2 regions of the Micromonospora sp. NPDC049139 genome follow, and region 2 is predicted to be linked to the other one. Evidence: riboswitches for the same ligand, from Rfam matches in the RefSeq annotation. Region 2 holds a riboswitch; the other holds the start of a gene.
What was found. A riboswitch is a leader RNA that binds a small molecule or an ion and turns the genes downstream of it on or off. The one in region 2 is predicted to bind S-adenosylmethionine.
Positions count from the first base shown of each region.

Region 1: linked by a shared signal. The riboswitch ahead of ACZ6Q9_RS01410 (ABC transporter substrate-binding protein) and the one ahead of thrC (threonine synthase) in region 2 are both predicted to bind S-adenosylmethionine.

Region 1 is NZ_JBVJHK010000001.1:302,963-317,953, reverse strand. Features, by position in the region: gene ACZ6Q9_RS01435 (amylo-alpha-1,6-glucosidase) at 1-1,780, opposite strand, end outside; gene ACZ6Q9_RS01430 (VOC family protein) at 2,086-2,499, opposite strand; gene ACZ6Q9_RS01425 (peptidoglycan recognition protein family protein) at 2,619-3,749, opposite strand; gene ACZ6Q9_RS01420 (amino acid ABC transporter ATP-binding protein) at 4,283-5,020, opposite strand; gene ACZ6Q9_RS01415 (amino acid ABC transporter permease) at 5,023-5,802, opposite strand; gene ACZ6Q9_RS01410 (ABC transporter substrate-binding protein) at 5,844-6,698, opposite strand; SAM riboswitch class IV at 6,966-7,077, opposite strand; gene ACZ6Q9_RS01405 (proprotein convertase P-domain-containing protein) at 7,530-9,758, opposite strand; gene ACZ6Q9_RS01400 (hypothetical protein) at 10,058-13,297, opposite strand; gene ACZ6Q9_RS01395 (peptidoglycan-binding domain-containing protein) at 13,438-14,298, opposite strand; gene ACZ6Q9_RS01390 (hypothetical protein) at 14,301-14,426, opposite strand; gene ACZ6Q9_RS01385 (DUF6603 domain-containing protein) at 14,957-14,991, shown strand, end outside.
Region 2 is NZ_JBVJHK010000010.1:137,600-152,590, reverse strand. Features, by position in the region: gene ACZ6Q9_RS18935 (alpha/beta fold hydrolase) at 1-1,794, shown strand, start outside; gene ACZ6Q9_RS18930 (ABC transporter permease) at 1,791-2,666, shown strand; gene ACZ6Q9_RS18925 (DUF4232 domain-containing protein) at 2,679-3,065, opposite strand; gene ACZ6Q9_RS18920 (hypothetical protein) at 3,935-4,858, shown strand; gene ACZ6Q9_RS18915 (hypothetical protein) at 4,945-5,676, opposite strand; SAM riboswitch class I at 5,957-6,092, shown strand; gene thrC (threonine synthase) at 6,104-7,390, shown strand; gene ACZ6Q9_RS18905 (LysR family transcriptional regulator) at 7,418-8,407, opposite strand; gene ACZ6Q9_RS18900 (hypothetical protein) at 8,638-9,150, shown strand; gene ACZ6Q9_RS18895 (GNAT family N-acetyltransferase) at 9,499-10,518, shown strand; gene paaN (phenylacetic acid degradation protein PaaN) at 10,571-12,244, shown strand; gene ACZ6Q9_RS18885 (GNAT family N-acetyltransferase) at 12,292-12,837, opposite strand; gene ACZ6Q9_RS18880 (cold-shock protein) at 13,047-13,250, shown strand; gene ACZ6Q9_RS18875 (hypothetical protein) at 13,701-14,786, shown strand.

The sequences.
Region 1 (14,991 bases), on a different contig from region 2:
GCGCCGCCGCGGCGAACATCCCCTCGGCGAGGCGGTGCAGGTGCTCCCAGCAGCCGTACCGGGCCAGCCCGAGGCCGATCGTGCCCGCCTCCACGGGCCAGACGCTGCCCCGGTGGTAGCTGAACGGGTTGTACGCCGGGTGTGCCGACGACAGGGTGCGCACCCCCCAGCCGCTGAACATGTCGTCGGCGAGCAGCCGGTCGGCGACCAGGGGAGCGAGCCGGGCCGGCACGATCCCGGTGGCGAGCAGGTGACCGTCGTTGGAGTTGACCGAACGCACCTGACGCTTGTCCGGGTCGAGCGCCATGGCGTGACAGCCCCGCTCGGGCATCCAGTAGGCGCGGTGGAAACGGCGACGAAGGACCGTGGCCCGGCGGAGCAGCCGGGCGCCGAGCGCGGGGTGACCGGCCGCGGCGAACACCACGGCGGCGTGCCGCAGCGCGGCGTACCAGTACGCCTGGAGCTCGCTGGTCGCGATCGGGTTGGGCACCACCTCGCCGTGCTCGTCGACGATCGCGGTGTCCGAGTCCTTCCACCCCTGGTTCTTCAGCCCGGCCCGGGACCGGCAGTGGTATTCGAGGAAGCCGTCCCGGTCGGGGTCGCCGTACCGGTCGATCCAGTCCAGGGCGCGGCGCGCGACCGGCAGCAGATCCCGCACCGTGTCGAGATCCCCCGTCCACGCGAAGTACTGCCCGAGGAAGATCAGGAAGTCCGGCGCGGTCGACCAGTCGCCGTAGTAGCCGCTGAACGGGTCGAGCCCGAGCGCGGACACCGGTCCCTGACGGGCCTCGTGCAACGGCTTGCCGGGCTCCTCGTCGCGCCAGTCGTCGATGCGGCGCCCGAGGTGGCCGGCGTTGAGCCGCAGGCTGTCCGCCAGCATCGTCGGCCCGGCGAGCAGGGCCTGCCACGACGCGGTCATCGTGTCGCGGCCGAAGATCTCCTGGTAGATCGGCAGGCCGGCCATCGGCGCCGTCGGCCCGGCCGGCTCACCCAGCGGCAGCACCGCCAGGTCGTCGACCGCGCACCGCCAGGCCGCCGTGACGTCGAAGTTGCTGCTGCTCAGCCGGGTCAGTTCCCGGGCGAGGTGGGCACGGGCGCGGGCCGCGTCGTCGCCCGGCTCGGCGAAGGTCGGCGGCGGCGCGGCGAGACGCCGTCCCTCGAAGACCGGCTCGACCACGAGTTCCACCCGGCCCGACCCCCGGGGCGGCACCGTGACCGCGACCAGGACGGCGTCGTCCACGTACCGGACGGGCGAATCCGCGCGTACGCCGATCGCCACCGCCCGGTCGAGGCCGTCGCACCGGTAGGTCAGGCGCAGCTCGCGGTCGTCGGGGTGCCAGCTCGCGTCCACCGCGCCCGACTGCATCCGGCGGCCGGTCTCGGCCTCGCTGGTGTCGGCGAAGTCGGCGGCGAGATCGATCCGCAGTTCCAGTTCCAGCGGCACCGGGGCGTAGCTGACCACGGTCAGCCGGGTGCGCAGCCCCTCGCCGACGAAGCGCTCCACCAGGAGGTAGGCCGCGCGGGAGGGCAGTGTCTCACCGTCGCCGAGTGCGGCGTACGAGAGCTGGGCGTGGCCGGCCACGTTGGCCGTGCTGAACGGCACCGGCTCCCGGCCGTCCACGGCGAGGCGCTCCGTGCTGAGCACCCGGGTGTTGCGCGCGAAGAAGCCCTGCGGGTCGGCGCCGGTGATCCGGCCGCGCACGTCGGTGACCAGCGTGCTCCAGCCGCTCGCCACGTAGAGCAGATCCGGTCGGACCCGCAGGTTCCGGACGCCGCTCATCGGCCCGGCGGCCGGCGTGGCATCGGCGTCCGGGGCGGCCGCGGCCGGCGCGACCTCCCGCGGCCGGAGGCGGTCCCGGCGGGGCGGGCGGCCGGCGGGTGCGGCGACGTCGCGCGGCCGGCGGGGGTCCCGGCGGCAGACGCGCTCGGCGGCGTCGACGGCATCGGTGCACCCCCTGACCGGCGGCTGCGGGCCCGGGCGCGCCGGTGCGGCGCGCCGCGGACCCGTCGGACAGCGGTCGGTACCCGGTCGCGCCGCCGGTACACCTCCGGCCGGGCCGCCGGGTCGCGGAAGCGCTCCCGAGATCAGCCCTGGGGCTGGACGATGTCCACCATCCAGCGGGTGCCGAAGCGGTCGACGCACATGCCGAACTCGTCGCCCCACATCTGCTTCTCCAGCGGCATGGTCACCGTGCCGCCGTCGGTCAGCTTCTCCCAGTAGCCGCGCAGATCGTCGGCGTCGTCACCGCTGAGGCTGACGGCGACGTTGTTGCCCGGGTCGTGCTCCATCCCCGGCGCGGTGTCCGAGGCCATCAGGGTGTAGCCCCGGTCGGTCTCCAACATCGCATGCATGATCTTGTCGGTCAGCGCGGGATCGTCGGTGCCGAACTCGCCGAAGGTGCTCATCGACAGCGAGCCGCCGAACACCCGCTGGTAGAACTCCATTGCCTCCCGCGCGGTGCCCGGGAAGCTGATGTACGGGTTGAGCCGAGACGCCACAGCACCCTCCTCCGGTCGTGAAGGCGTCATCGTCGCAGATCAGGGGCCGGGTGTGGACGAGGCGCGCCCGCGTTTCGCGGCCCGTGGGAGCGGGAGGCCGTCCCACGGGCCGCGGGCGGTCAGTGCCGGAAGGAGTGGCGCACGACGCCGCCGACGAGGACGCACCACGTGTTGGTGGTGAGCTTGCCGTCGCGGGGCAGGCCGTGCAGCGCCTGGAGGTCCTGGACGGCCTTCTTGGTGGCGTGGTCGTACTCGCCGGTGACGGCGACGTCCGCCCACCCCTTGAAGTTGAGCATGAACTGGGCGGCGCTGACCGGGATGCCGGTGGCGTCCTTGTCCAGCTCCGGCGCCAGCGTCTCCCAGGTCGGCGCGGTGAGGGTGGCGTCGACGTCGACCGGGATGCCGTTGCGGTACTGCCAGTCCTGCACGGCCGCGACGGTGGCGGCGTCGAAGACGCTGTTGACCGGCACGGTGTAGCCGCGGTGGGCCAGCAGGTACTGCACGACCCGCACCGACGGCGAGCCGACGAACCGCCACAGGTCCGGCCAGCGGCGGGCCGGCACGTCCGCCAGGTCGGTGTCGAGCGCCTCGAACACCCGGCGGCGCAGGTCGGGGAACTGCCGGTAGAAGGCGGCGCCGGGGCACTGGGTGGTGCGGAAGTCCCAGTGCCCGAAGATGTCGTGGGCGTGCAGACCGTACTGCCGGCAGATGGTCGTGCAGAGCTTGACCAGCGAGTCCAGCAACGCCTCCGGCGGAGTCTCGGTGACGTACGTGCCCTCGTTCTCGATGCCGATCGCCCGGCCGTTCTCGCCCGGACAGTGCGCCGAGATCATCTGCCGGTCGCCGGCCTGCAGCCGCTCCAGGCTGCCTCGGCGCCCCTCCATGACGTATCCGCCGCGGCTGACGGTGAAGTGCTGGCCGGTGTCGGACCAGCGGTTGCCGTCCATGTGCAGGTCCTGGCAGTCGCGGGCCAGCTTGATCGCCTGCGCCTCGGAGTAGTCGGTGACGTTCGGGAACGCCATGTGGTGCACGATGATCTTGTTGGTGGGGATGGCGCTGACCGACAGCGGGTCCGCCGGCGGACGCGCGCCCCACTCGTCGCAGCTGTAGATCCAGTCCAGGTCGGCGCCGGGGTCCGCCTGCGCGGCGGAGGGGAAGGCGAGTTCGCTTCCGACGACCGCGACCGTGGCGGCGCCGAGGCCGGCCCGCAGCAGGGTCCGGCGGTCCAGTTCGGAGTGGTCGAGGTGCATGGCATCTCCTGTGCGGCCGGGTCGGGGGTGGGAAGGGGGTGTGTGAAAGGAAACTCCAGTGGCCGCCTGTGTTGTGGAAGATATTGCCCAGGCCGCCGCCGCTGGTCAATAAGGAGTCGACCGGTCGTCCAGGTGACCGCCCGTGCCGAGGTAGAGGATCACGGGCAGCGACGCGCAGGTGGCCGTGGGTCGTCGGGTTTCCGACAACGGAGGCTTCGGCCGGTGAACGAGCCGGCTGCCCGGACCGACGACAGCGCGGACCGTCAGGGGGCGTCACCAGGCAGCGTAGACCGGTACGGGCGGATCCGCGGCGCGAACCGGCGTCCGACGATCCTCCGAGAGGGACGGTCCGCCGACGATCGGGTGATCGGGCCGCACCGAGCGGGGGACCACCGCACAGCGGCGTGCCCGCGATACTCGGTCGGCACCGGACCGCGTGCATTCACGGAAGATGCGCCTCAGACGGCCGCATGCCCGTTGTCCCAGTTCCCGGCGGCGCCGGTGGTGCTCCTCGGTGGGGACGTCGCGGCGGGTCAGAGCACCTGGGAGAGGAAACGGCGCAGCCGGGGGTGCTCCGCCCCCTCGAAGATCGCGGCCGGCTCGCCGGCCTCCAGCACCACGCCGCGATCCATGAACGCGACGGTGTCGGCGACCTCGCGGGCGAAGCCCATCTCGTGGGTGACCACCACCATCGTCATGCCGCCGGCGGACAGCTCGGCCATCAGCCCCAGCACCCCCTTGACCAGCTCCGGGTCCAGAGCCGAGGTCGCCTCGTCGAAGAGCATCACCTGCGGCCGCAACGCCAGCGCGCGGGCGATCGCGACCCGCTGCTGCTGCCCGCCCGACAGGTGCGCCGGCCGGGCGTCGGCCTTGGCCGCGAGCCCCACCAGCTCCAGGTGGTCGCGGGCGACCGCCGCCGCCTCGTCCTCACCAAGCTTCCTGATCCGGCGCAGCGCGAGGGTGATGTTGCGCAGCACGCTCATGTGCGGGAAGAGGTTGAACTGCTGGAAGACCATGCCGACCCGCTGCCGCAGGGCGTCCGGGTCGTCGCCCAGCACGCTGCGCCCGTCGAGCAGCACGTCGCCCCGATCGGGCTCGATGAGCCGGTTGATGGCGCGCAGAAGCGTGGACTTGCCCGAGCCGGACGGGCCGATCACGCAGGCCGTCGCGCCCCGCGCGACGTCCAGGTCCACGCCGCGCAGCACCCGGTGCGACCCGAAGGCCAGGTGCACGTCGCGGACGCTCAGGCTCACCGAGGTCGTCGTGTCGATGCTCATCGCTGGTTTCCTCCCGCCGCCCCCGGCAGCGCCAGGTCGAGGTCGTCGTCGGCGTCGGCGGGCGCGGCGGCCTGCCGGCCGTGCCGCAGCCGCCGGTCGATCCAGTTCACGACGTGGGTCAGCGGCACGGTCAGCGCCAGGTAGAACAGGCCGGCCAGCAGCAGCGCCGACTGGTTGCCGGTGTTCGCCGCGTAGTCCTGCCCGATCCGGAACAGCTCCCGCTGGCTGGCCAGCAGGCCGAGGAAGTAGACCAGGCTGGAGTCCTTGATCAGCGCGATCAGCTGGTTCACCCAGGCCGGCAGCACCCGGCGGATGCCCTGCGGCACGATCACCAGGCGCATCGCCTCGCCCCAGGACAGGCCCAGCGCCCGGGCCCCCTCCAGCTGGGCGGCCTCCACCGACTGGATGCCGGAGCGGAAGATCTCGCCGATGTAGGCCGCCGCGATCAGCGACAGCGCCAGGATGCCCAGGGGATACGGGTTGGGGCCCCACACCTCCATGCCCAGCGGCGCCAGACCGACGCCGATGAGCAGGATGGTCGCCGCGGCCGGCAGGCCGCGGAACACGTCGGTGTAGACCCGCGCCGGCCAGCGCAACCATCGGGTACGCGAGATGCCGGCGACGGCCAGCCCCATGCCCAGCACCGAGCCGAGCAGGGCGGCGGAGATCGCGAGGATCAGCGTGTTGGGCAGCCCGACCGTCAGCATCTCGGGCAGCGCCTCGCGCATGGAGTCCCAGTCGAAGAAGGTCTCCCACAGGGTGCTCAACGGATCCATCGTGTTCTCCTACCGTCCCGCTCGCTCGTCGTCCGTACGTGTCAGGAGGCGGCCGAGGCCGACGGCACCGGGACGGTGCCGCTGCCCGGCTTGAAGTCGGCGGGGATCGGGCGGCCCGGGTAGTACTGGGCCTGCAGGCGGCTCCACGTGCCGTCGGCGATCACCTCGTCGAGGCCCTTGTTCAGCGCCTCGCGCAGCTTGTCGTTGCTCTTGGCGAACGCGTACGCCGTCGGGGCCGGGCTGAGCAGCTTCCCCGCCACCTTGATCTTGCCGTTGCTGTCGGCGGCCGACTTGTCGCCGATCTCGGCGGGGGCGATCCAGGCGTCGGCGGTGCCGGCCTTGAGCTGGTTGATCGCGCCGTTGTAGTCGGGCACCCGGACCGGGTCGAGGCCCTCGCCGGTCGCGTAGTCGTCCTGGACGGTGCCCTGCACGACCACGACCCGCTTGCCGGCGAGCTGGTCGAAACCGGTGATCGACGAATTGGCCGGCACGTCGAGCCCGAAGTGGCCGAAATCGTAGCCGTTGCCGAAGTCGACGGTCTTCTTGCGGGCCTCGGTGATGGTGATCGAGGAGCTGCCGACGTCGAACTTGCGGTTGTTGACCTGCGAGAGTAGCGCGGAGAAGTCCGTCCCGACGAACTCGACCTTCAGGCCGACCTTCGCGGCGACCGCGGTGAGCAGGTCGTTGTCGAAGCCGGTGAACTTGCCGTCCTTGAGGTAGACGTTCGGCGGGGCGTCGGTGAGCGTGCCGGTGCGCAGCACACCCGGCTGGAGCAGGTTGTACGGGTTGTCGGTCGCCTCGGACGCGTCGTCGCCGCAGGCGGTCAGGGCGGTGGCGGCGAGGACGGCGGCGACGCCGAGGGCGGCGGCGCGGGTGAGGGCGGGAAGGAATCGCACAGGTGTCTCCGAAAGGGGTCTCCGACGGCGGGCACGGGCGTGCGTCGCCGGCGGTGCGCCCGGTGGGCGTACCGCTGGGGTGGTCCTGGGAAGGGGGTCTGGTGCGTGGCTAGCGCGGGTCGCCGGGGCGACACGAGGCGCTGCAGACCCGCATCATGTCGACGTGGCGGCGCCGGGTCAGGGGCGGCGTCGGGGCCGCGGCGCGGACCGTCGGTACGCAGATGCGGAAGGACATGGCTCTCCTCGGTCGTTGCTGACCTGGGAACCAGGCCACGCTTGCACCGGAGCTGCTCCGGTGCCTGGTCTTCACCCGGGGCACCCCTGCGCGGACGAGGGTTGCCGGCCAGCGAGCCGGGGCTTGACGCTGGCGCTCATGACCTGCCGACGAGGCTAGCAGCCCCCCGTGGTGGCGCGTCCAGCCGCTATGACCACCCTCACGTGGCGCCGCCCGGCGCGAGCGGAGACGCTGCCGACCCAGGCGGCGACCGGCGGCGAATTGAGGCTGACCCCGACGCCGAGCCCGGTGGCGAACCCACGCCGAACCCGGGGCCGAACCGGCGGGCTCGGTTCCGGGCGGTCACTCCTCGATCGCGCCGCCCACGTGCCGCGGGTGCTGCCGGACGGTGTAGCCGGGGGTCGGTGGCGCGGCGGGCGAGGTGGTCGGCGAACCCGGTCTGCTCGCGCAGCGTCTTCGAAGAACTTCGCCTTGAGTCCAGCAGAAACGGACACGGTCCTCGCAACTCCCAGAAGGTCTGGGTGTTGCGAGGACCGCTAGATCCCGAGGTTCAGCCGGGGTCCCGGTGTGGGGGTGCGCTGGTGGCGCCGTTGCCGCTAGAGCGTCAGCGTCCAGGTGTTGAGGTAGCCGGTGTCGCCGGAGGCGGCGTCCTGCACCCGCAGCTTCCAGGTGCCGTTACGGGCCTCGGAGGAGAGGTTGACGGTGTAGGTCTGGTTGATGTTGTCGGTCGAGCCGCCGGTGCGGTTGTGCAGGGTGTAGGCGGTGCCGTCGGGGGCGATGAGGGTGACGACGAGGTCACCGATGTAGGTGTGGACGATGTTCACGGCGACGGTGCTTGCGGTGGAGGCGTTGCCGGAGCAGCCGCTGATGGTGATCGAGCTTTCCACCGTGGTGTTGTCGCCGATGCTGACGTCGGTGCCGTTCGTGCCGGTGCAGCCCGGGGGCGTCCCGCCGACCAGGTTGAGCGTCCAGGTGTTGAGGTAGCCGGTGTCGCCGGAGGCGGCGTCCTGCACCCGCAGCTTCCAGGTGCCGTTGGCGGCCTCGCTGGAGAGGTTGACGGTGTAGGTCTGGTTGATGTTGTCGGTCGAGCCGCCGCTGCGGTTGTGCAGGGTGTAGGCGGTGCCGTCGGGGGCGACGAGGCTGACGACGAGGTCACCGATGTAGGTGTGGACGATGTTCACGGCGACGGTGCTGGTGGCGGAGGCGTTGCCGGAGCACCCGCTGATGGTGATCGAGCTTTCCACCGTGGTGTTGTCGCCGATGCTGACGTCGGTGCCGTTGGTCTGCGAGCAGCCGGGCGGCCCGTTGACCGTCAACGTGTACGACGCGGTCTGGGTGGTGACCGTGCCGGTGCCGGTGACGGTCACCGGGTAGGTGCCCGGCGCGGTGGTGCCGGTGGTGGAGATGGTCATCGTGGCGGAGTTGCCGGAGGTGACCGACGCCGGGCTGAAGCTCGCCGTGGCCCCGGCGGGCAGGCCGTTGGCGGAGAACGTCACGTTCTGCGCGCTGCCGACCGTGGTGGTGGTGCCGACGGTCGCGGTGACCGAGCTGCCCGGGTTGACCGTTCCGGAGGTGGGCGACACCGACATGGCGAAGTCCTGCGTCGGCGTGCTGATGTTGCCGACGTAGAGCAGCTTGTTCGGTGAGCCGGTGCCCGGGTTGGTGACCTTGCCGTTGGTCGCGTCGTTGACGAGCTTGTCGCGGACCTGCTGCGGGGTGTACGACGGGTTGGCGGCGAGGACCAGCGCGGCCGCGCCGGCCACGTGCGGCGTGGCCATCGACGTGCCGCTGATGGTGTTGGTGGCGCTGTCGCCGGTGTGCCACGCCGAGGTGATCGACGAGCCCGGGGCGAAGATGTCCAGGCAGGTGCCGATGTTGGAGTAGTCCGCCCGGGCGTCGGTGCTGGTGGTCGCCCCCACGGTGATCGCGTTGGGGGTGCTGGCCGGCGAGACGCCGCAGGCGTCGGCGGAGTAGTCGTTGCCGGCCGCGATGGCGTAGCTGACGCCGTCGGCGATGGAGGCCGTCACCGCGTCGTTGACGGCCTGGTCCTTCCCGCCGCCGAGGCTCATGTTGGCCACCGCCAGCTCGCCGGGGTCGTGGTCGCCGGTGACCCAGTCGATGCCCGCGATCACCCCGGCGTACGTGCCGCTGCCCCCACAGTCGAGGACCCGGACGCCGACCAGGGTGGCGTTCTTGGCCATGCCGTACGCGGTGCCGCCCACAGTGCCCGCGACGTGGGTGCCGTGGCCGTTGCAGTCGTCGGCCGCGCCGCCGTCGACCGAGTCGAAACCGGTGACCGCGCGGCCACCGAAGTCGCTGTGCGAGAACCGGATGCCGGTGTCGATGATGTACGCCCGGACGCCGGAGCCGCCGTTCGGGTAGGTGTAGGAGTTGTTCAACGGCAGGTCGCGCTGGTCACTGCGGTCCAGGCCCCACGACGGGGTGGGGCTCTGCGTACCGGAGATCCGCACGACGTGGTTCTGCTGGACGTACTTCACCGACGGGTCGGCGGCCAACCGCCGGGCCTGCGCGGCGGACATCCGGGCCTCGAACCCGCGCACCGTGTGCTGGAAGGTCCGGGCGACGGTGCCGTCGTGCCGACTGGCCAGGGCGCGGGCGTTGCCCGTGACCTCGGCCCGGGTCACCGCGGTGTCCTTGAACACCACGATGTACGAGCCGGAGACCGCGGTGGCGCCGCCGGCCTGGAGGATCTGCCCCTCGGCGGGAGCGGCGGTCGCTGGGGTGCCGAACGCCACCGCGGCGGTGACCGCGGCTGTTGCGACGCCCAGACGCCAGTGGCGCCTGGACAGGCGGGGGAGTGTCATCGGTCGTCCCTCTCCTGACGCCGGATCCCGTGCGGGGGGTGGTGCGGAGATCCGGGAATGTCGATCTGGTCGGAGGTGATGCTAGACGGCGATGCATTCGAATGTATAGATGAAAGAATTTCCGCGTTTCCTGCTGATTCCACGCGGATGTGAAGGACTTGCCGTGCCGACACGCCTGTTTTTTCGTCATCGGTCGAGGACGGCGTCCCACTCGTCGAGTAGCGGCCGGGAGTCCACGTGTCGATCCCGGTCGCCGACGCTCCTGCCGGATTGTCGGCCGTGGTGTCGCGCCGCGGCGGTCACCGCTGCGGCACGCCCGGCGGCGGCTCCGGCCCGAAGTGCACCCCCGCGATCGGGCCGCCCGGCGGCAGGAGGATCTCGAGCATCCGCTGCCGCCCGTCCGGCCCCGGGTCCCGGATGAACCAGAGGTGGTACTGCGATCCGGCCGGGATGTTCTCGAAGTCCCCGAGCGCGTCGCGCAGGTACTGCCGGGCCGTCGCCTGCTGCTCCGCGGCGGTCTGGAGGTGGATCGCGTCGGACTTCAGCTCGAGGAAGCACGGCACGTCGCCGGCCATCCAGTGCCCGTCCAGGTTGGACCGGCCGGTCAGCCAGGTGCCGATCCGCGCGCCGAGGAACCACATCGTCTGCTGCAGGACGGGCAGCGGACCGAGGAAGACGTGCTCGGCGAGCCGGCCGCGCATGCGGTTGGCGACGATGGTCAGATCCGGCACGCGGATCTGCCCGTCGACCATTATCTTCTCGAACGAGTCGACGAGCGCGATCCTGGTCTGCGGCCGGTACGCGTCGAACTCGCCGGCCTCGGCGACCTCGACGACCTGCAGGCAGTCGGTCATCGCCCGGCGCTGGTCCGGGGTGAGCGCGGGGAAGTCCCGGGCCACCTCGTCGGCCAGGACCCGCCAACTGGGGTGGGCCCGGTCGACGCCCAGGTTCTCCGGCGTGATCTTGCGGCGCGGCGGGCGCAGCGGGGGAGCGAGTGCCAGTTCCCGGCGCAGCTGCTGGCTGGTCAGCGACATCAGCCGGGCGACGAGCGCCGGGCGGTCACCCGCCGGGGCCTGCTCCAGCAGGGTGCCCGCCCGGCCGAGCCCGTCGTCGACCTGCGCCGTGCCGAGCCGCTTGCGCAGCCGCAGCACCAGCAGCGGACCCCACTGCCGCCCGAACGCGATCGACGCGGGATGCGACGCGAGCCCGTACAGGGCGGTCGAGCGGGACTGGACGGCGCCGACGCCGGCCAGGTCCGGGTGTGCGAGCAGACGCAGGAACGACTCCCGTCCCCTGGCCGCCTGCGCGAGGATCTTCGCCACCTTGTCGGGGCCGAAGGCGGCCTGGAGGCGCTCCAGGCCCAGGGTCGCCGCGCCGGGCAGCACCACCGGCTCGGGTGCTGGCCCGGGCCGCATGCTCGCCTCGGGCACGTGGACCAGCCGCTCCGGCGTCGCGGCCCGCGCCGGCAGGTCGCCCTCGGGCAGCAGGAGCAGGCGCCGGCCGCCGGAGCCGGACACGAGCACGGCGTCGGGGAGGTCGGTGGGCCGCCGGGTGCCGGGCGGGTAGGCGGCGTCGAGCACCGGCCGGGCGTCGTCGCTGAAGACCACCAGGCCCGGCAGCAGGCCCTCGAAGGTCGGTACGGCGTCCGGCCAGGTCAGCGAGGCGCTGATCCCGGCCTCGGCGAGGCGCAGCTCGATCTCGCCCTTGGCGGCGGTGAGCCGGAGCAGCGCCGCGTCGCGTTCCGCCCCGGGCGGCAGCCCGTCGACGAGGGCGACCAGCCCGTTCCAGGCCTGTGCCGCGCGGGCCGCCCACGCCCGGAACTGTTCCGGGCCGGCCGTGCCGTTGCGGACGGCCTCGAAGTCCTGGGCGACCTGCGCGCGCTCGGCCTCCAGCTCCTGCAGCCGCCGCTCGCCGTCGACGGTGAGCGCCCCGCGGGCCGCGCCGAGCCGGTCGAGGAACGACCTCGCCATCAGCCCGCCGACCATGACGGCGCCCGTGGTGGCGGCCTGCTGCACCGCGGCCACCACGCTGTCCCGCAGGCTGCGCAGCTCCCCGGTGCGGATCAGGTGCTGCGCCTCGCCGAACCCGAAGGTGGTGATCTGCTCGACCACGAGCCGGGCGACCTGCTCGGCCCGGTCACCGGACCGGGCCACCGCCTTGAAGATGTCCCCGGAGCCGCAGAGCACGACACGGACGACGGCGGCCTGCAGCGCCTGCCACGCGAGGTCCTCCTGGAACGACGTCGCCGTGATGGACTCCGGCCCCAGCAGCAGCTCGGACGCGCCACGGGCGACGAGCGTCTCCCACATCAGCCGGGTGGCGACCACGCCCGCCGAGACGGCGATCGAGCCGAGCACCGTGCCGCTGCCGACGACGGTCTCCAGCACCGCGCCGGCGGCGGCGCCGGCCGCCCCTGCGGTGATCGCCGTGGCGACGCCGATCGCCACTCCGGCCGCGATCGCCTTGACGGTCTTCTGCAGTTCGATGGTGTCGGCGATGTCGTCGAGGTCGGCCTTGAACCCGGGTCGGCCGGTGACGGTGGCCAGCACCGCGACGGCGAGCCGGTGCCGCTCCGCCGCCTCGACGTACGCGCCGTCCTTGTGCAGCAGGAAGCTCTGCTCCACATGGGTGAGGGCCGACGCGAGTTCGACGACGTACCCGTCCACCCGTTCCGTCGCCGCGCTGGGCAGCACCGGTTGGTCGGCGAGCCACGACAGCCGTTCCCGGGTGGTCAGGATCTGCACCGCCAGGCTGATGGTGCGCAACTTCTGGCTGAACCGCACATACGGCTGCAGGTAGTCGCGGAACGAGTAGGCGCGTACCGCGTACAGCTCGGCCAGCAGGCGGCGGCGCAGGAACCACTCCTGCCCGGGGGCGGTCATGGCGACGCCGGTCTCGGCGTCCGCGGCCCGTCCGGGAAGGGCGTCGTCCTCCCGTTCCGCCCGCAGGGCGACGAGGTCGGTGACCTGGTCGGCGAGCTGCCCGATCACGGCCTCCAGACCCATGCGGTCGGTCAGGTAGAGCAGCGGCATCGTCGTCGAGAACTCCCCGACCAACCGGTCGCCCTCGTTCTGCCGGGCCTCGATCCGGTGCGGCGGCGCGGCGTCGAGCGCCTCGGTGATCGCGGCGCAGTACGCCTCGCGGGCCTTGTGGAGGTAGCCGCGCAGCCGTGGCTCGAACGGGGGGAGGTACTGGCCGGGCCGGGCGAGGTCGGCCAGTTGGCGCAGGGCCGGGCCGAGCGCCACGGTCACCGCCCAGGCCATCTCCACGCCCCGGACCCGGCGCGCCATCGCCCGGGCGGTGGGCACCGGCGCGCCGGCCGCCGGGTTCAGCATGGCCCACAGCCGGCGGCGCGCCGGCTTCAGCTCCCGCGCGTACGGGACGAGGTCGTCGACGGCGTCGAGCAGCTCCGCGAGCAACAGGTCGTGCGGCACGCGGCTGGTCGGGCTCTGGGTGACGGCCACCGGGTCCGGCCGCCGCGTGCCCACGGTCGCCAGGACGGCCCCGCGTACGCCCTCTTCGCTCAAGCTCTGGGTCATGAACTCCCCCGCCCCGCCGGCGTGGCGACCACGCCACACCATGGACACTCCGGTCATCGATTGCGCGCCCCGGGTCGTCGGCACGACCGGGCGGTTCGGTACGGGCGCGGGACCGGGGCGACCCGGTTCCGCACCGTGAATCAGTAGGTGACGCGTACGCCCATCTCGGCCCAGGTGAGCCGGCCGACGATGCCGTCGTCGGTGAGCCCGCGCATCCGCTGGTACCAGCGGACCCCCGCCTCGGTCTTCGCGTCGAAGCGGGTGCCCGGCGGCCCGCACCGCCGCGCGCCGACGAACCGCTTGACGTACGCCACGTCCTCGCCGGTGCTGCCGACGCGGACGGTGCGCGAGCCCGGGGCCCGGCCTGCCGGCTGCGGCGCCGGTGGCCTGGTGGCGGTGCGGAGAGCGGTCAGGGTCTTCGGTCCGACGACGGCGTCGACCGTCAGCTTCTTCGACTTCTGGAACGTCCGGACCCAGGCGGTGGTCTTCGGCCCGAACACGCCGTCGGCGGTGAGGCGGGCGCCCAACCGGTTGGCGAGGGTCTGCAACTCCCGCACGTCGCTGCCCTTGCAGCCCGCCCGCAGGACCCGGTCGCCGAGCTTGGCGGCCCGGGCCGTGGCGACGCCCCACGGGCGCAGGCTGTCCTCCAGGGCCCGGGCGTGGCTGACGCTGACGTGCAGGTGCTTGGTGTGCGGGTTGGATCCGGTGTAGCGCGCGGGCCGGAAGTCGCGGGTACGGCTCCAGATCAGCCGGTTGTAGATCACGTACTGGGTGGACGGGTGCTCGATGCAGTGCCGGACGACCAGCAACGGGTCGATCCCGTCGATGTCGAAGTCCGCCGCGTTGACCGAGCGGTCGTCGGCGTCCGGGTTGTGGTCGGACTTGCGGGCCTGGTGGGCCGCGTCGCCGATCCAGCCGTCGGAGGCCTTGTCCCGGTGCGGCCAGCGGGTGTTGATCTCCTCACGCAGCACGCGCAGCGTCGGGGCCAGGTGCACGCCCATCGTCACTCCTCCTCTGCCAGCGCCGCGAGCAGGTCGTAGTCGACGGCGTCGCCGATCAGCTGCTCCGGGTCGTCGTCCTCCTCGAACGTGGCCACCAGGTACTCGGCGTCGATGCTGGCGGTGTCCACCAGTGGTCCCCCCTCTTCCGAATCGTCACCCTGCCGGCCGGATCAGGGCGGCCCGGCCGCGTCGCGCCTCGCGGTGTGCGGCACGGGCGTCGCCGCCCCGGGTCGACGGCGGGTGACTGACGTTCTCGTGGGCAACCTTCGGGATCGCGGCGGCGGGCCGGCAAGGGGAGAGTCGCCTATTGGCATCACGACTGACCGACCGGTCGGTCACCGCCGCCGGACGACGGTCGACGGTCGTCGAACGTGTCCACTCCGGCCAGGCATTCCAGTGGCCGGGGACGCGTTTGACTGATCGATCGGTCAGCCGCCGGCCGACCGAGTCGTCGACCCGGTCGGCCGGGCGGGGGAGCCGCGTGCCGCAACGGGCGAACGCGGTCTGACGCTTCGGACCGTCTCGGCGACGGCACGGTCGGCAACGTCCGAAGGGCGACAGAGTTTCGGGGTCGGTCCTCCGTAGCCTCCGGGAACTCCCGCGCCGAATCCACCGAGGAGGGCGGGAACCGAGGGGGGACGATGGGGTGGGTGGGCCCATGATCAACGTTGACGGCATTCCCGCCGAGGTCGA
Region 2 (14,991 bases):
ACCGGCGGGCACGACGGCGGCGAGGGCCCGCGGACCGACTCGGACCGGGTGAAGTTCCTGACCGTGCAGTGGCTCGACCACTACGTCAAGGGTGAGGGCGAGGCCCCGGGGGCCGACTTCACCTGGTCCCGCATCGCCGGCTTCGACGCCCTCGACCGGGGCCTGGTGGCCACCGGCTACCGCACCGCCGACTACCCGGGCGTCGCCGGCACGGCCCGCCGCGACGTTCCGGTGGCCGGCCCGGCCCAGCCGGTCGCCAACCCGCCGGCCGGTAACCCCGCCGCCATCTCCTCGGTGCCCTTCGCCGGCGAGTTGTCGTCCCTGCTCGGCGGCGTCGCCGGGGACATCCCCGGCCAGCACGCCCGGTTCGAGTCGGAGCCGCTGACCGAGGCGGTGGACGTGGTGGGCGCGCCGACCGTGGACATCCGGGCGGCGTCGCCGACCGGCGAGGCGGTGCTCTTCGTCAAGCTCTACGACGTCGAACCCAACGGCGCGGCCACCCTGCCCAACGGCCTGGTCGCCCCGGTCCGGCTCACCGGCCTGCCGCGCGAGATCGAGGCGGCGCAGCCGGTCACCGTCACGCTGCCGGCGATCGTCCGTCGCGTCGAGGCGGGACACCGGCTGCGCGTCGTGGTGGCGACCTCCGACCAGGCGTACGCCACCCCGGTCGAGCCCACCGTCCACACCGTCGCGGCCGGCGGCGCGGTCGGCCTGCCGACCGTCGCCGGCGAGCCGATCCCCACCGCCGCCACGGTGTGGCGGTGGGTGCTGGTCGGGCTGGTCGCCGCGATCGCGGTCGGGCTCGTCGCGGTCGTGACCGTGGCGCGGCGCCGACACCGCCGCCAGGACAGCTCCGTCCACCCGGCGTACGCGGGCGTCCCGCTCGCCGTGCGGCAGCTCCGCAAGGAGTACGCGGACGGCTTCGTCGCCGTCTCCAACGTGGACTTCGAGGTGCACCCCGGCCAGGTCGTCGGCCTGCTCGGCCCCAACGGCGCCGGCAAGACCACCACGCTGCGGGTGCTGATGGGGCTGACCCAGCCCACGGCCGGCGAGATCTACGTCTTCGGGCACCGGCTGGTACCCGGCTCGCCGGTGCTGTCCAGGATCGGCGCGCTGGTCGAGGGGCCGGGATTCCTGCCGCACCTGTCCGGCCTGGAGAACCTGAGGGCGTACTGGCGGGCCACCGGGCGGCCGGCCGAGGACGCGCACTTCGACGAGGCCCTGGAGATCGCCGGCCTGGGCGACTCCGTGCACCGCAGGATCAAGAACTACAGCCACGGCATGAAGCAGCGCCTCGCCATCGCGCAGGCCATGCTGGGCCTGCCCGAGCTGCTGGTGCTCGACGAGCCGACCGACGGGCTCGACCCGCCGCAGATCGCGGAGATGCGCCGGGTGCTCCAGCGCTACGCCACCGACGGCCGCGCGGTGCTGGTCTCCAGCCACCTGCTCGCCGAGGTGGAGCAGACCTGCACGCACGCGGTGGTGGTGAACAAGGGCCGCATCGTCGCCTCGGGCCCGGTCGAGGAGATCGTGGGCGAGTCGCCCAGCGTGCTCTTCGACGTGACCGACCCAGCGGCCGCCCGCGCGGTGCTGGACGGCCTGCACGGGGTGCGGGTGCTTCCCGACGGCGAGGGCCAGCTCGTGGTGGACACCAACGGGACCGCCCGCAGCGAGGTGGTCGCCGAGCTGGTCCGGGCCGGCATCGGGGTGGACCGGGTGGTGCCGCGGCGCCGCCTGGAGGACGCGTTCCTCGCCCTGGTCGGTGAGAACTCTCGGGGAAGCGGGGACCGATGATGGCGGGGACGTCACCCACGGTGGGCGCGGCGGCGGGTTACCGGCCGTCGGCCACCCTGCCGTTCGGCGCCGAATTCCGGCGGCAGGCATCCCGGCGGCGTACGCAGCTCGCGCTCGGGTTCATGGTGCTGCTGCCGCTGATCATCCTGATCGCCTTCCAGTTCGACACGGGCGACGACGACGACAACGGGCGCGGGGAGTTCGGCAGCCTGGTCGAGTTCGCCACCTCGGGCGGGCTGAATTTCACCCTGTTCACCATCTTCGTCTCGGCGTCGTTCCTGCTGGTCGTGGTGGTGGCGCTGTTCTGCGGCGACACGGTGGCCAGCGAGGCGAGCTGGGGCAGCCTGCGCTACCTGCTAGCGGTGCCGGTGCCCCGGGCCCGGCTGCTGACGGTGAAGCTGCTGGTCGCGCTCGTCTACTCGGCGCTGGCGCTGGCGCTGCTCGCCGGCACGGCCCTGCTGATCGGCACGCTGCGCTACGGGTGGGAGCCGCTGCGCAGCACCGTCGCCGCCCAGCTCGAACCGGGGGAGGGACTGCTGCGGCTGCTGGGCGTGCTCGGCTACCTGGCCGTCGTACTCCTGGTGGTGGCCGGCCTGGCGTTCCTGCTGTCGGTGGTCACGGACGCCGCGCTCGGCGCGGTCGGCGGCGCGGTGCTGCTCTGGATCCTCTCCAGCATCCTCGACCAGATCACCGCGCTCGGCGCGCTGCGCGCGTTCCTGCCGACCCACTACGCCAACGCCTGGCTGGGGCTGCTGTCGACGCCGGTGCAGACCGACGACGTGGTACGCGGCGCGATCTCCGCGATCAGCTACGCGACGCTGTTCTGGGGCCTCGCCTTCTGGCGCTTCACCCGCAAGGACGTCACCAGCTGAGGCACCGGACACTCACGGCAGCGGCATGGAGCTGCTCGGCGCCGAGGTGCCCGACACCGGCCGGGTCGGCGTCGGGTCGGTCGCCATCTTCTTCCAGGCGCTGACCCCGATCCGGCCCGTGTTGCCGAGATCGATCGGTCCGTCCAGGTCGACGACCTGCGCGGGCCGGCCGGCGGCGGGCGCGACCTCCAGGCGCTCGCCGTTGGTGGCGACGACCGTCGGGTCGGTGACCAGGTTGCGCCAGAGCACGGCGGCCCCGGCCCGTTCGCCGGGCCGCAGGGTCAGCGGTCGGGACGGGGCGTCGAAGCCCGGCGTGATCTCCTTGGCCCCGTTGACCACCCGGACCGGTATCGGGTTGCCGTCGCCGTCGTGCAGACGCAGCGCCGGGTAGCCGTTCAACGGGTAGGGCTCCGTGCCGCAGTTGACCAGCTCCAGCCCGAGGCCCGCAGACCCATCGCGGCGTTGGAGCCCGGCGAACTGATCCGAACGCCGGATTCCGGGCACTCGGCGGCGGGGGCGCCCCCGGAATTCGGCGTTGGCGCGCCCGCTCTCGGCATCCTGCTCGGTGCCGGATCGGCCGACGGCGGTTCGGTCGCCGGGGAGCAGGCGCCGAGCAGGACGAGGCCGGCCATCGCGACCCCGAGCGCCCGTGCCGGTCCTGGAACTCCACCGCGCGAGCACGGTACGGGTCGGTGCGCGGGGGTCGCCATCGCCTGATCATCGCACCGGTGCGTCGCCGAGCCTCGGACACCCGGCCGGCGGAGGGTCCGGCGGTGCTGTCGAGCTGCCCCACCTGAGGGACCGGCCGGACCGGGCCACCCGCGCGGTGCCTGTCGAGCTGAATCGTCTACGACATCACCCGTCCCAACTTGGGCGAGGTGATCGGTGTGCGGACCCAGGCGGCGCCGAGCGGTCCGTAAGGGCATGGCGCCGGTGAGTGAGAATCGGGTATGCCCACCTCGCCCGCCGTGCCGCAGCCTGAGCCGCCCGCCGAGCCGTCGCCCGTGCCACCGGCTGAGCCGTCCACGTCCCGCTCCGTGTCGCCACCTGCGCCGCCGTCCGTGTCGCCACCTGCGCCGCCGTCCGTGCCGGCGGCTGCGCCGTCGCCCGCGCCGCCGTCCGTGCCGGCGGCTGCGCCGTCGCCCGCGCCGCCGTCCGCACCGCCACCGGAGCAGCCGTCCGGGCGGGCGCCCGGGCCGAAAGCCTGGGCCGTGCTGGCGGATGAGCGACTGCCTGGGTTTCGCGGGCTTTCGCCGAAGCAGCGCGCGGTGTACGCGACCGCCGCCGCCGTCATCGTCGTGGTCGGCGTGCTGTTCGCCTACCAGGCGAACTTCCTCCTGGACCGGTCGACGGCCACCGAGCGGGCCCGCTCGGACAGGCAGGCTGAGAAGGCGGTGGACCGTGAGCAGGCCGCGTTCGTGTCCACCGTCACTCCCCTCGACTACGACCGGGACCTGCCCGAGGCCTTCAGTGTGCTGCTCGACCGGCCGCTGACCGAAGGCGAGCAGGCCATCCTCACCGCCCTGAACGGCGACGCGTCAGAGGTGTGGGAGTTCCTGAAGCCGCTCGGCGGCCGGGTGGTCGAGCACGCGTCCTATGTGGCGCCGCTCGAGGACGGCAACGAGAACCGCGGTCACGCCCAGACGTTCGACCTGAACCTGAACAGCGATCGCGCCGCCGGACTCACGATCAACAACATGACCGCCGTCAAGGACTCGTGCCGCGTACCCACGGCGCAGACCGTCGTCACCCTTCCGCCGGCGGGCGCGGAGTCCCGGCAGGGGCTGCTGTGGGACCTGACCGGTGGGCCGACGGACAAGCCGCACGGCCCGTACGTCCTGGACGAGGGCGAGCCGCAGGAGGGTCAGCTGTACTTCCGCCGCAACGTCGTCGAGCTGGGCAACGGTCAGTCGAACATGGCGTTCCGCATCCAGCCGGAGGTGTCCACCCACACCTGCGAGTGGCACATCGTCGCCTCCTACACCGACACGACCGGTGCCCACGAGCAACGCATCCCGAGCGGCGCCGCCACGTTCACCACCGAGGCCATCCCGTCGCAGCCCGTCCAGTACTTCGAGCGTCCCCCGGCCTCGGGGTGGGGCTGCCTCGGCGCGGTGAGTCAGCAGGGTTGCCCGTCCACCGGGTCCATACGGCTACCGAGGCCACCAGCCCACCGGCCGGTTCCAGGCTGAGCTGGCCCCCGCCCGGCACGACCGGAGCCCGCGCCGGCGGATCGGCCGGCGCGGTCCTGGGCCCGGTACGACCCCCCGGCGGGACGTCAGCGGGAACGGGGCCTGCGCTTGCGGTCGGGGGAGTCGGGGGAGTCTGGCGCGGTGCCGGAGCCGACGGTTTCCCCGTCGTCGGACGCGTCGGCAACCCGGGCGTCGGTGTGGCTCAGCTCGGCCAGCGTCGTTCCCCTGAGCTGGTAGACGGCGGTACGCCGGATGCTCAGCTCGGCCGTCGGGCCGTCCGCGGGCCGGGTCAGGTAGACCACCGTCGCCCTGCCGTCGCGCACGCTGATGCTCTCCACCGGCGTACGGTCGCCGAGGTCGACCTGGGCCTGGTAGTCCGGCTCGCCCTTGACGTTGCGCCAGGCGGCGAGAGTGAAGAAGCGGCCGGTGCCGCCGCCGTCGAGCATGATCACGCCGATCGCGTCGCCCGCGCCGTCGCCGTCGAGGTCGCCGATGGCGCACGGCCGCTGCAACTCCACGGTCGTGCCGTCCCGGTCGGACCAGCGACCGGCGGCGAGGCGGATCGGGGCGGCGTACCCGCGGTAGCGGACCCGGCTGCTGCCGATCCGGGTGTTGCGCAGTTCGAGGCAGGTGAGCTGGTCGCCGGTGCGGCGGGGGGTCGGGGTCGCCCAGGCGGCGTCGACGTCGTCCCGCTTCGCGCTGGCGGGCCGGTCGGCGGACCGGTCCCGCTTCTTCCGGTTGCCCGCGGAGCAGGCGGTGGTCACCGCCAGCAGGCAGGCCATGGAGAGCGCCACCACCGGGACGAGCTTGCGACGCATTCGCGCGTTCCTTTCCGTCAATGTGCCTGCAAGGTAACGGGAGCGCGCCAGGGGCACACGACCGCTGCTGGTCGCCGTGTTCGGTCCGGGCAGGTGGGCGCGACACCCTGCTGCGCGCCCGGCGCCCCGCCGCCGGTTCCCGCTCCGCGGCAGCCTGAATCCGTACCGTCGAGGAGAGGCCGCCCCTGCGGCTCGGCGGCGACTGCAGGATCGCTCACATCCTGGGATCTGCCATCGATCCGGGCGGCGTCGGTGCTTAAACTCGCAGGTACAACTGCATACCTCATCCAGAGGGGCTGAGGGATACGGCCCGACGACGCCCCGGCAACCACCCCGCGCGCTCACCGCTGAGCGACCGACGGGGCAGGTGCCAATTCCGTCCCCGCCGCAGGGTGCGATGCGGGGAAAGATGAGAGGACCCCTCGACATGACGTCGACGTTCGCCGTCTCCGGCATCGACACCACCGCCAGCCCCGCCCGCGCCCTGGTCTGCCGAGCCTGTTCGGCCCGCTACCCGCTCGCCGCCCAGCACGCCTGCTACGAGTGTTTCGGCCCGCTGGAGGTCGACTACGACGCCGCCGCGCTGGCGACGGTCACCCGGGAGCAGATCGAGGCCGGTCCGCAGAACATCTGGCGGTACGCCGCGCTGCTGCCCGCCGGCCAGGACCCGGCGACCAGGGTCACCCTCGACCCGGGCTTCACCCCGCTGGTCGCCGCCCCGCACCTCGCGGCCGAGCTGGGCATCACCGCCCCGCTCTGGGTCAAGGACGACAGCGGCAACCCGACCCACTCGTTCAAGGACCGGGTGGTCTCGGTCGCGCTGACCGCCGCCCGGGCGCTCGGCTTCAGCCGCTACGCCTGCGCCTCCACCGGCAACCTGGCCAACTCGGTCGCCGCGCACGCCGCCCGCGCCGGGGCGCCGTCGGTGGTCTTCATCCCCGGCGACCTGGAGCAGGGCAAGGTCGTCACGACCGCCGTCTACGGCGGCGAGCTGGTCGCCGTCGACGGCTCGTACGACGACGTGAACCGGCTCTGCGGCGAGCTGGTGGAGACGGACGAGTTCGAGGACACCGCGTTCGTCAACGTCAACGTCCGCCCCTACTACGCCGAGGGGTCGAAGACGCTCGGCTACGAGGTGGCCGAGCAGCTCGGCTGGCGGATCCCGGCCCAGGTGGTCATCCCGATGGCCTCCGGGGAGCTGCTCACCAAGATCGACAAGGCGTTCGCCGAGCTGGTCGAGATCGGCCTGGTCGAGGCGCCGGCCGGCGGCTGGAAGGTCTTCGGCGCACAGTCGGCCGGCTGCAACCCGATCGCCGCCGCCCTGCACGCCGACACCGACACGATCACCCCGGTCAAGCCGACGGGCATCGCCAAGTCGCTGAACATCGGCGATCCGGCCGCCGGCCTCTACGCGTTGGAGGCGGTGCGCCGCACCGGGGGCTGGATGGAGTACGTCGACGACGACGAGATCCGCGCCGGCATCCGGCTGCTGGCCCGCACCACCGGCGTGTTCGCCGAGACCGCCGGCGGGGTGACGGTGGCGGTGCTGCGCAAGCTGGTCGAGTCCGGCCGGCTCGACCCGACCGCGGAGACCGTCGTCTTCAACACCGGCGAGGGGCTCAAGACCCTCGACGCGATCGCCGCCCAGGCCGGCCCCACCCACCGCATCAGGCCCTCGCTGCGCGCCGCCCGCGACGCCGGCCTCCTCGGCTGAGGTCCGAGGCCGGTGACCGCTCGCGGCTCAGCCGCCGGCCCGGCCCGCCCCGGCACCGGTCGCGCGACTCGCCCCGACGCCGGCCACCCGGTCCGGTCTGCCACCGGCCGGCGTCGTCGCGCCGTGCAGGTGGCGCGCGACCGTCGCGGCGACCTGACGGAAGGCGAGCACGGCGGCACGGCGGTCGTGCCGCCGGGCGGCCGCGACGAAGGGCACCGGGGCGACCTCGGACAGCTCCACGAAGCGCAGCTCCGCGAGGGGCGAGAGCCCGCGTGCCGTGCGGGGGCCCACGGCCACCACCGCCGGGTCCTGGAGGATCAGGTACGCCATCTCCGCCGGCGAGGTGACCGTCACCCCGCGCTGCTGCGGCGGGCAGCCGTCGCGGTAGTCGTTGAGCAGCCAGTAGTCGCGGATCGTCGGCACGTCCTCGATCCGGGGCATGGCCAGCGTGAGCACGTCCGCCAGCGACACCGCCGCGCCGGCGTCGGCCAGGGGATGCCGGGCGCTGAGCGCGAGGACGCGGGGCTCGGCGAACAGCACCGTCCAGTCGTGCCGTTCGGGGTCCAGCGGCAGCCGGGTGAGCGCCACGTCGATCTGGTCCTCCAGCAGGGCGGTGTACAGCCCGCCCACGGTCAGTTCGCGCAGGACCAGCCGTACCTCGGGAGCGGCCCGCTGCCAGGCGGGCAGGATCGACGCGATGAGGTCGCCCGCCCCGCCGGTGCTGAAGCCGACGCGTAGCGTGCCGTCGCCGGTGCCGACGGTGTCCCGGGCCGCCCGTACGCCGTCGGCGACCCCGACCACGGCCCGCTGGGCCGGTTCGAGCAGCGCGGATCCGGCCTCGGTGAGTCGGACGCCCGCCGGCTCCCGGTGGAACAGCGGCGCGCGCACCGACCGCTCCAGGGCGCGGATCTGCTGGCTCAGCGTCGGCTGACTGACGTGCAGCAGCGCGGCGGCGCGGGTGAAGGACCGCTCCTCGGCGACGGCGAGGAAGTACCGGAGTTGACGTAGTTCCACCATGACGATCCCCCTCGCCCGACCCCCGCGGGCATCGACGATCAGAAGATCTACCAGTACTCATAGGTCCGTCCTATGGCCCATCGGTGTCGCGTCTTGGACAGCCCTCCCGACCCGGCCGAAGAATCTGCAGGTGGCGGCACCCGGAATCTCCCGGGGTCCACCGCCGCCTGTCACATTGGCGACGAATTGCGGTCGGCCGCGACCACCCGGCCGGCACGAGAGGGGTTCCCATGAACGCAGCACCGGCCCGCGTCACCCGGGCGGCCGTGACCGCCTTCACCATGCTGGCCGCCTCCCTCGGTGTGGTGGCCCTCGGCGCCACGCCGGCGGCGGCCGGGACGCTGGACAAGTACACCGTCAGCAAGTCGTCGAGCAGCTTCGACGGCGGCTGTGTGGCGGAGTCGACCGTGAGCTACTGGCCCGGCACCGACACCGCGACGTTCACCACCACGGTCCGCAACCCGTACCTGTTCGCGGCGTGCCGGGTGAACACCCGGCTGTTCGTGCAGGGCGCCTCGACCCAGTGGACCAGCGCCACGCACTACACGATGGCGTGTGGGATCACCGACACGACGTGCGCGTCCACCCAGACCACGACCGGCACCTACTACGCCGCCACGCCGAGCCTGACGGCGTACGTGGACAGCGTCAACGACGCGCTGGAGGCGATGGGCCTGGAGCGGTCGATGACTCGCAAGAAGGCGGTCGAGTCGATCTCGATCGAGTTCAGCAAGGCGGGCTGACGCGGCGAACGGGCGGCCGGCACCCACGGGGCGCCGGCCGCCCGTTGTCGTCCCGGGACGGGGGGCCGGGAGGAACGGGGGAGGGGCGACCCACCCGGACGGGGGATCGGGTCGATCCGCCGGGTAACTGGCTTTTCGCTGTGAGTGCGGAAAACGCGCCGACAAGGACTTGACGGCAGGAACCGGGCGGCGCAAGATGCTTCGTGCGGGAGGGCGTCTCGCCGGAGACTTTTAGTTCTTGCGACCCAACGCCGGAGGCGTTGTGCGAGTGTCCCTCCCGACCAACGTCCGATCGGGCCAGCGGTTAAATCGCTGGCCCGATCGTCGTTCCCGGGCCACCCTCGGGGCATGAGCATCACGATCGCGCCGATCGACGCCGCCGACCAGACCGCGATCGACGCGGCCTACCGGATCGGGGCGGCGGCCAACGACGCCGACCTGCCGGACTTCCCACCCTTCTGCCGGCGGCGCTTCGAGGCCGCGATCCGGCACCCGATGCCCGGCAGCGCTGCGATCTGGGCGCTGGCCCGGCTCGACGGCGTACCGGCCGGCTACCTCGCGCTGGACCTGCCGCAGCTCGACAACACCGAGAACGCCAGCGCCGACCTGATCGTGCACCCGGCCCACCGGCGCCGCGGGGTGGGCCGGGCGCTGCACGAGCACGCCGTGCGGCTGCTGCGCGAGCGGGGCCGCAAGCGGGTGCTGGGGATGGCGGTCGCCGCGCTGCCCGGCGGCCCGCCCCGGTCCGGGGCCGGCGCCGCCTTCGCCGCGTCGACCGGCGCCCGGCCGGCGCTGGCCGAGATCCGCAGCCGGCTCGACACCACCCGGCTCGACCACGACGGGCTGGACGCCGCGCTGGCCGACGCCCGCACCCGGGCCGACGGCTACCGCGTCCTCCGCTGGCAGGGGCGCACCCCCGACGAGTACGTCGCCGACATCGCCTACCTCGACGGCCGGCTGATGGCCGACGCGCCCCTCGGCGACGTGGAGTGGGAGCCCGAGCGGATCGACGTCGAACGGGTCCGTGGCATCGAGCGGGCGCTGGAGGCGCGGGGGCGGCGGCGCTACCACACGGCGGTGCGCCACGAGGCGTCCGGCCGGGTGGCCGCCTGGACGCTGCTCGACGTGGGCGCCTCCGCCGACTGGCACGCGTTCCAGCAGATCACCATCGTCGACCCCGCTCACCGGGGGCACCGGCTCGGTCTGCTCGTCAAGATCGAGAACCTGCGGCACCTGCTCGCCCACGAGCCGGCCGTGCGCGCGATCGACACCTTCAACGCGGCCGAGAACAGCTACATGATCGCGATCAACGAGCAGCTCGGCTTCCGCCGGGTCGACGGCTGGACCGACTGGCAGCTCACGATCTGAGTTGTGACACGGCCCTACTGATCCTGGGGCTTCCTGTTGCATGATGGCGGGCATGACGGAGACCCCGCACCCCCTGTACGACAGGCACGCCGACACCCTGACCCGTGCGCTGACCGCGATCACGGAGCGCGGGTACTGGTCCGCCTACCCCGAGTCGCCCAGCCCACGGGTCTACGGCGAGACCGCCGCCGCCGACGGCAAGGCCGCCTTCGAGGCGTACCTCGGCGGCGACTTCCCCCTCGACCAGCCGGGCGCCGGCGACCGGGTCGCCACCGAGACCAGCCCGTTCGGCGTCGAGCTGGGCGTCCGCTACCCGCACGCCGGGGCCGACGAGCTGGTCGCCGCCGCCTCCGCCGCCCTGCCGAGCTGGCGCGACGCCGGCCCGCAGACCCGGGTGGGCGTCTGCCTGGAGATCCTCGACCGGCTGCACAAGCACATCTTCGAGCTGGCCAACGCGGTGCAGTTCACCAGCGGCCAGGCGTTCGTGATGGCCTTCCAGGCCGGCGGCGCGCACGCGCTGGACCGCGCGCTGGAGGCGGTCGCCTACGCGTACGCGGAGATGACCCGGCACCCGGGGACGGCGGGCTGGGAGAAGGCCGCCGGCAAGGGCGACCCGCTGCGGATGACCAAGACCTTCCACGTGGTGCCCCGCGGCGTGGCGCTGGTGATCGGCTGCAACACCTTCCCGACCTGGAACTCGTACCCGGGGCTGTTCGCCTCGCTGGTCACCGGCAACCCGGTGGTGGTCAAGCCGCACCCGCGCGCGGTGCTGCCGCTGGCCATCACCGTCAGGTACGCCCGGGAGGTGCTCGCCGAGGCCGGCTTCGACCCGAACCTGGTGCTGCTCGCCCCTGAGGCCCCCGGCGAGAAGCTCGCCTCCACGCTGGCCCTGCACCCGGCCGTGAAGATCGTCGACTTCACGGGTTCCACCGAGTACGGCGACTGGCTGGAGGCCAACGCCCGGCAGGCGGCGGTCTACACCGAGAAGGCCGGCCTGAACACGGTGGTGGTCGACTCCACCGACGACTTCGCCGGGATGTGCCGCAACCTCGGCTTCACGCTGACCCTCTACAGCGGCCAGATGTGCACCACCTCGCAGAACATCCTCATCCCCGCCGAGGGAATCGCCACCGACCAGGGACACAAGAGCTTCGACGAGGTGGCCGGCGGGATCGCCGCCGCGATCGGCAAGCTCACCGCCGACCCGGCGCGCGGGGTGGAGTTCACCGGCGCGATCGTCAACGACGGGGTGCTGGAGCGCCTCGACGAGGTCACCAAGGTCGGCGAGACGGTGCTGGAGTCGCGTACGGTCGAGCACCCGGCCTTCCCCGGCGCGGTGGTCCGCACCCCGACGCTGGTCAAGCTGGCGGCCGGCGACACGGCGACCTACTCGAAGGAGTGGTTCGGGCCGATCTCGTTCGCCATCGCGACCGACTCGACGGCGCACAGTCTGGAGATCCTGCGGTCGACGGTCGGCGAGAAGGGCGCGCTCACCGCGGCGGTCTACTCCACCGACGAGGCGGTCCTCGACGCGGCCGAGGCGGCGGCGATCGAGGTCGGGGTGCACCTGTCCTGCAACCTGACCGGCGGGGTCTTCGTGAACCAGTCGGCGGCCTTCTCCGACTTCCACGGCAGCGGCGCGAACGCGGCGGCCAACTCCGCGCTCACCGACGGCGCCTACGTGGCCAACCGGTTCCGCATCGTGCAGTCCCGTCGGCACGCCTGAGTCGCGGTCGGGTTTCCGGGGTGGGCTGCCCCGGAAACCCTCCCGTGTCAGGCGGAGCGGCGCATCTGGAGTTCGGTGAGCGCCGGCACGGTGGGGTGCGGCACGCGTACGCCGGTGTCGACGAAGCCCAGCCGCCGGTAGGCGCGGTAGGCCCGGTCGTTGCCGACCACCACCTCCAGCATCAGCTCGGGCCGGCCGCACTTCCGGGACCAGGCGGCCACCGCCTCGACCAGCTCGCCGAGCAGGCCGGTGCCGCGCCAGGACGGGGTGACGTAGACGGCGTAGACGACGGTCAGCCCGGGCTCCTCCGGGGTCACCGTGCCCCCGGCGTGCCCGACCAGCCGGCCGCCCGGGTCCGCGACGAACTGCGCGGTGTCCGTGCCGGCCGACACGTGCGCGATCCGGGCCGCGTAGTCGGCGTGCGGCCGGGCCGCCGCGGTGGCGAGGGTCTCCAGGAAGGCCAGCGGCGCGTCGGCGAGCATCTCCAGCCGCAGCGCCCGCATCCGGGCGGCGTCCCGGGGCCGGACCCGCCGGATCTCCGCGTGCCGGGTGACCGCCGACCCCCGCTCCGGCCCGTCCGGCGTCCTCGTCATGCCGAATGCCTACCACAGCGACGGATGACGATGCCCCTCGATCGGAATATGCCCGATTTGGGGTCGTGCGCCGCCGTCACGCCTCGTGTAGCGTGCGATTTCGGTCACCGAATGCAGCGGCCTCCCCGACCGCCGGTTCGGTGGTCCTCCGGTGCCGGTCCGCCGGCCTCCGGGGTTGTGAGACGCCGTGCAGAGTGAGGAAGTGGACCGTGGCACAGGGCACCGTTAAGTGGTTCAACGCCGAAAAGGGCTACGGCTTCATCGCCGTCGACGGCGGGCAGGACGTCTTCGTCCACTTCTCCGCGATCGAGATGGACGGCTACAAGGCGCTGGACGACGGCCAGCGGGTGGAGTTCGAGATCGCCCAGGGCCAGAAGGGGCCCCAGGCCGAGCGCGTACGCGTCATCGCCTGACCCCCGTCCGCCACGGGCCGGGCCCTTCCGCCGCCGACCGCCCCGCGCGGCGGCGCCAACGACATTCGTCGATCAGCTCCGACGGGTGAGCCGGTCGGGTGACCGCTTTCGGCACATGGGTTCGGCGGGCGGATGGTGGCGCTGTCGAGCTGCCCCGTCTGTAGGACCACCCGTCTCTGTAGCACCACGCCTCGCATCCGGCTCGGCCGCCTGCGAGGCGTGGTGTGCCCCATCTGTGAGGGCAGCTCGACAGGGGCCGGGCGGTGGCACCGGTGGGGTCCGGGTTCGGGGTGTGACCTGCGGCATCGTTGGGCGGCACCGCGGCCGGGACGGGCCATGGTCCCTGGTCGTGGTTCGTGGCCCCGGTTCGTGGCGTGGCACCCCGGGCTGCGGTACGGACGCCAGGCAGGGAAGATCGTGAGCCGGTTCAGCCGTCGCTGAGGAGGGTTCATGTCCGACCAGCCACCCCAGGGCACGCCGCCGTCGGGGGATCCCGACCCCGCCACGGCCGGCGATGCGAGCGCGCCGCAGCCGCAGGGGTGGGTCTTCCCGCCCACCGGCGGGTTCCCGGCCGGCTCCGGCCCGTACGGCGGGCAGCCGTGGTATCCGGGCGCGCCGGTCGTGTATCCGGGCGCGCCGGTCGCGTACCCGGGGCAGCCGGTCCACGGGTGGTACCCGCCCGGCCACGGCCTCGACCCGGCCGACCCGCTGGTCACGCCGCCCGGCGGCGGCGTGAGTGGCTGGTTCGACCGGTGCGTCGGCGCGGTGCGCCGGGGCTGGCGGACGCTGCTGCCGATCCTGCTGCTCACCCAGGTGCTGCCGGCCGTGGTGCTGTCGGTGCTCGCGCTGGTGGTCGACCCGTCGGCCCGGTGGGACGAGTCGATGGCCGACGACCCGGCCGCGCTGCCCGACACCTTCCTGGCCGACCTGGGCACCATGATGGCCGTGCTGATCGGCGGCGCACTGGTCTTCGGCCTGGTGCAGAGCCTCGGCTGGGCCGCCGGCACCTGGGTGGTCGCCCGGCAGGCGGCCGGCCAGCCGGTGACCGTCGGCGCCGCGCTGGGCTACGGCCTGCGCCGGGCGCCGGGCCTCTGGGGCTGGACCCTGCTGATGAGCGTGATCATCGGGCTCGGGGTGTGCTTCTGCGTCATCCCCGGCATCTACTTCGCCTTCGCGCTGAGCATGGCCGGCCCGGTCTACCTCTTCGAACGGCAGCACCCGATCGGCCGCTCGTACCGGATGTTCCACGACCGGCTGGGCCTGCTGCTCGGCCGGGTGGCGCTCGTTGCGGCGGCGGTGATCGTCGGGGGCGGGGCGGCCGGCCTGGTGGAGGGCATCGGCTCGCTGCCGTTCGGCGTCACCCCGCTGGAGTCGCCGGGCACTGCGGTGGGCGCGATCGCGGTGGCGGTGCTCGGCGGGGTGCTGGGCCTGCCCACCCACCTCGCCCAACTGGTCGGCCTGGTCGTCACGTACGCCGAGCAGCGCGCCCACGAGGGGCCGGTGGACAGCGCGCGGCTAGCCGGTGAACTCGGCTGAGCGGGGCGGTCGTGCTTGCACTCGGCAGGGGAGAGTGCTAAACAAGTCATTGGCACTCGCATACCGTGAGTGCCAATGGTCGGGGCGGTAGGGCCACGGCCGCACGGGCGTCCACACGTCGGTGCGGCACATGGCCGGTCGTCGCGGGCTATCCGGCCCGGCCGAGGAGACGTCGTCGTCGCCAGGTGGCGACGTCCCCAAGGTG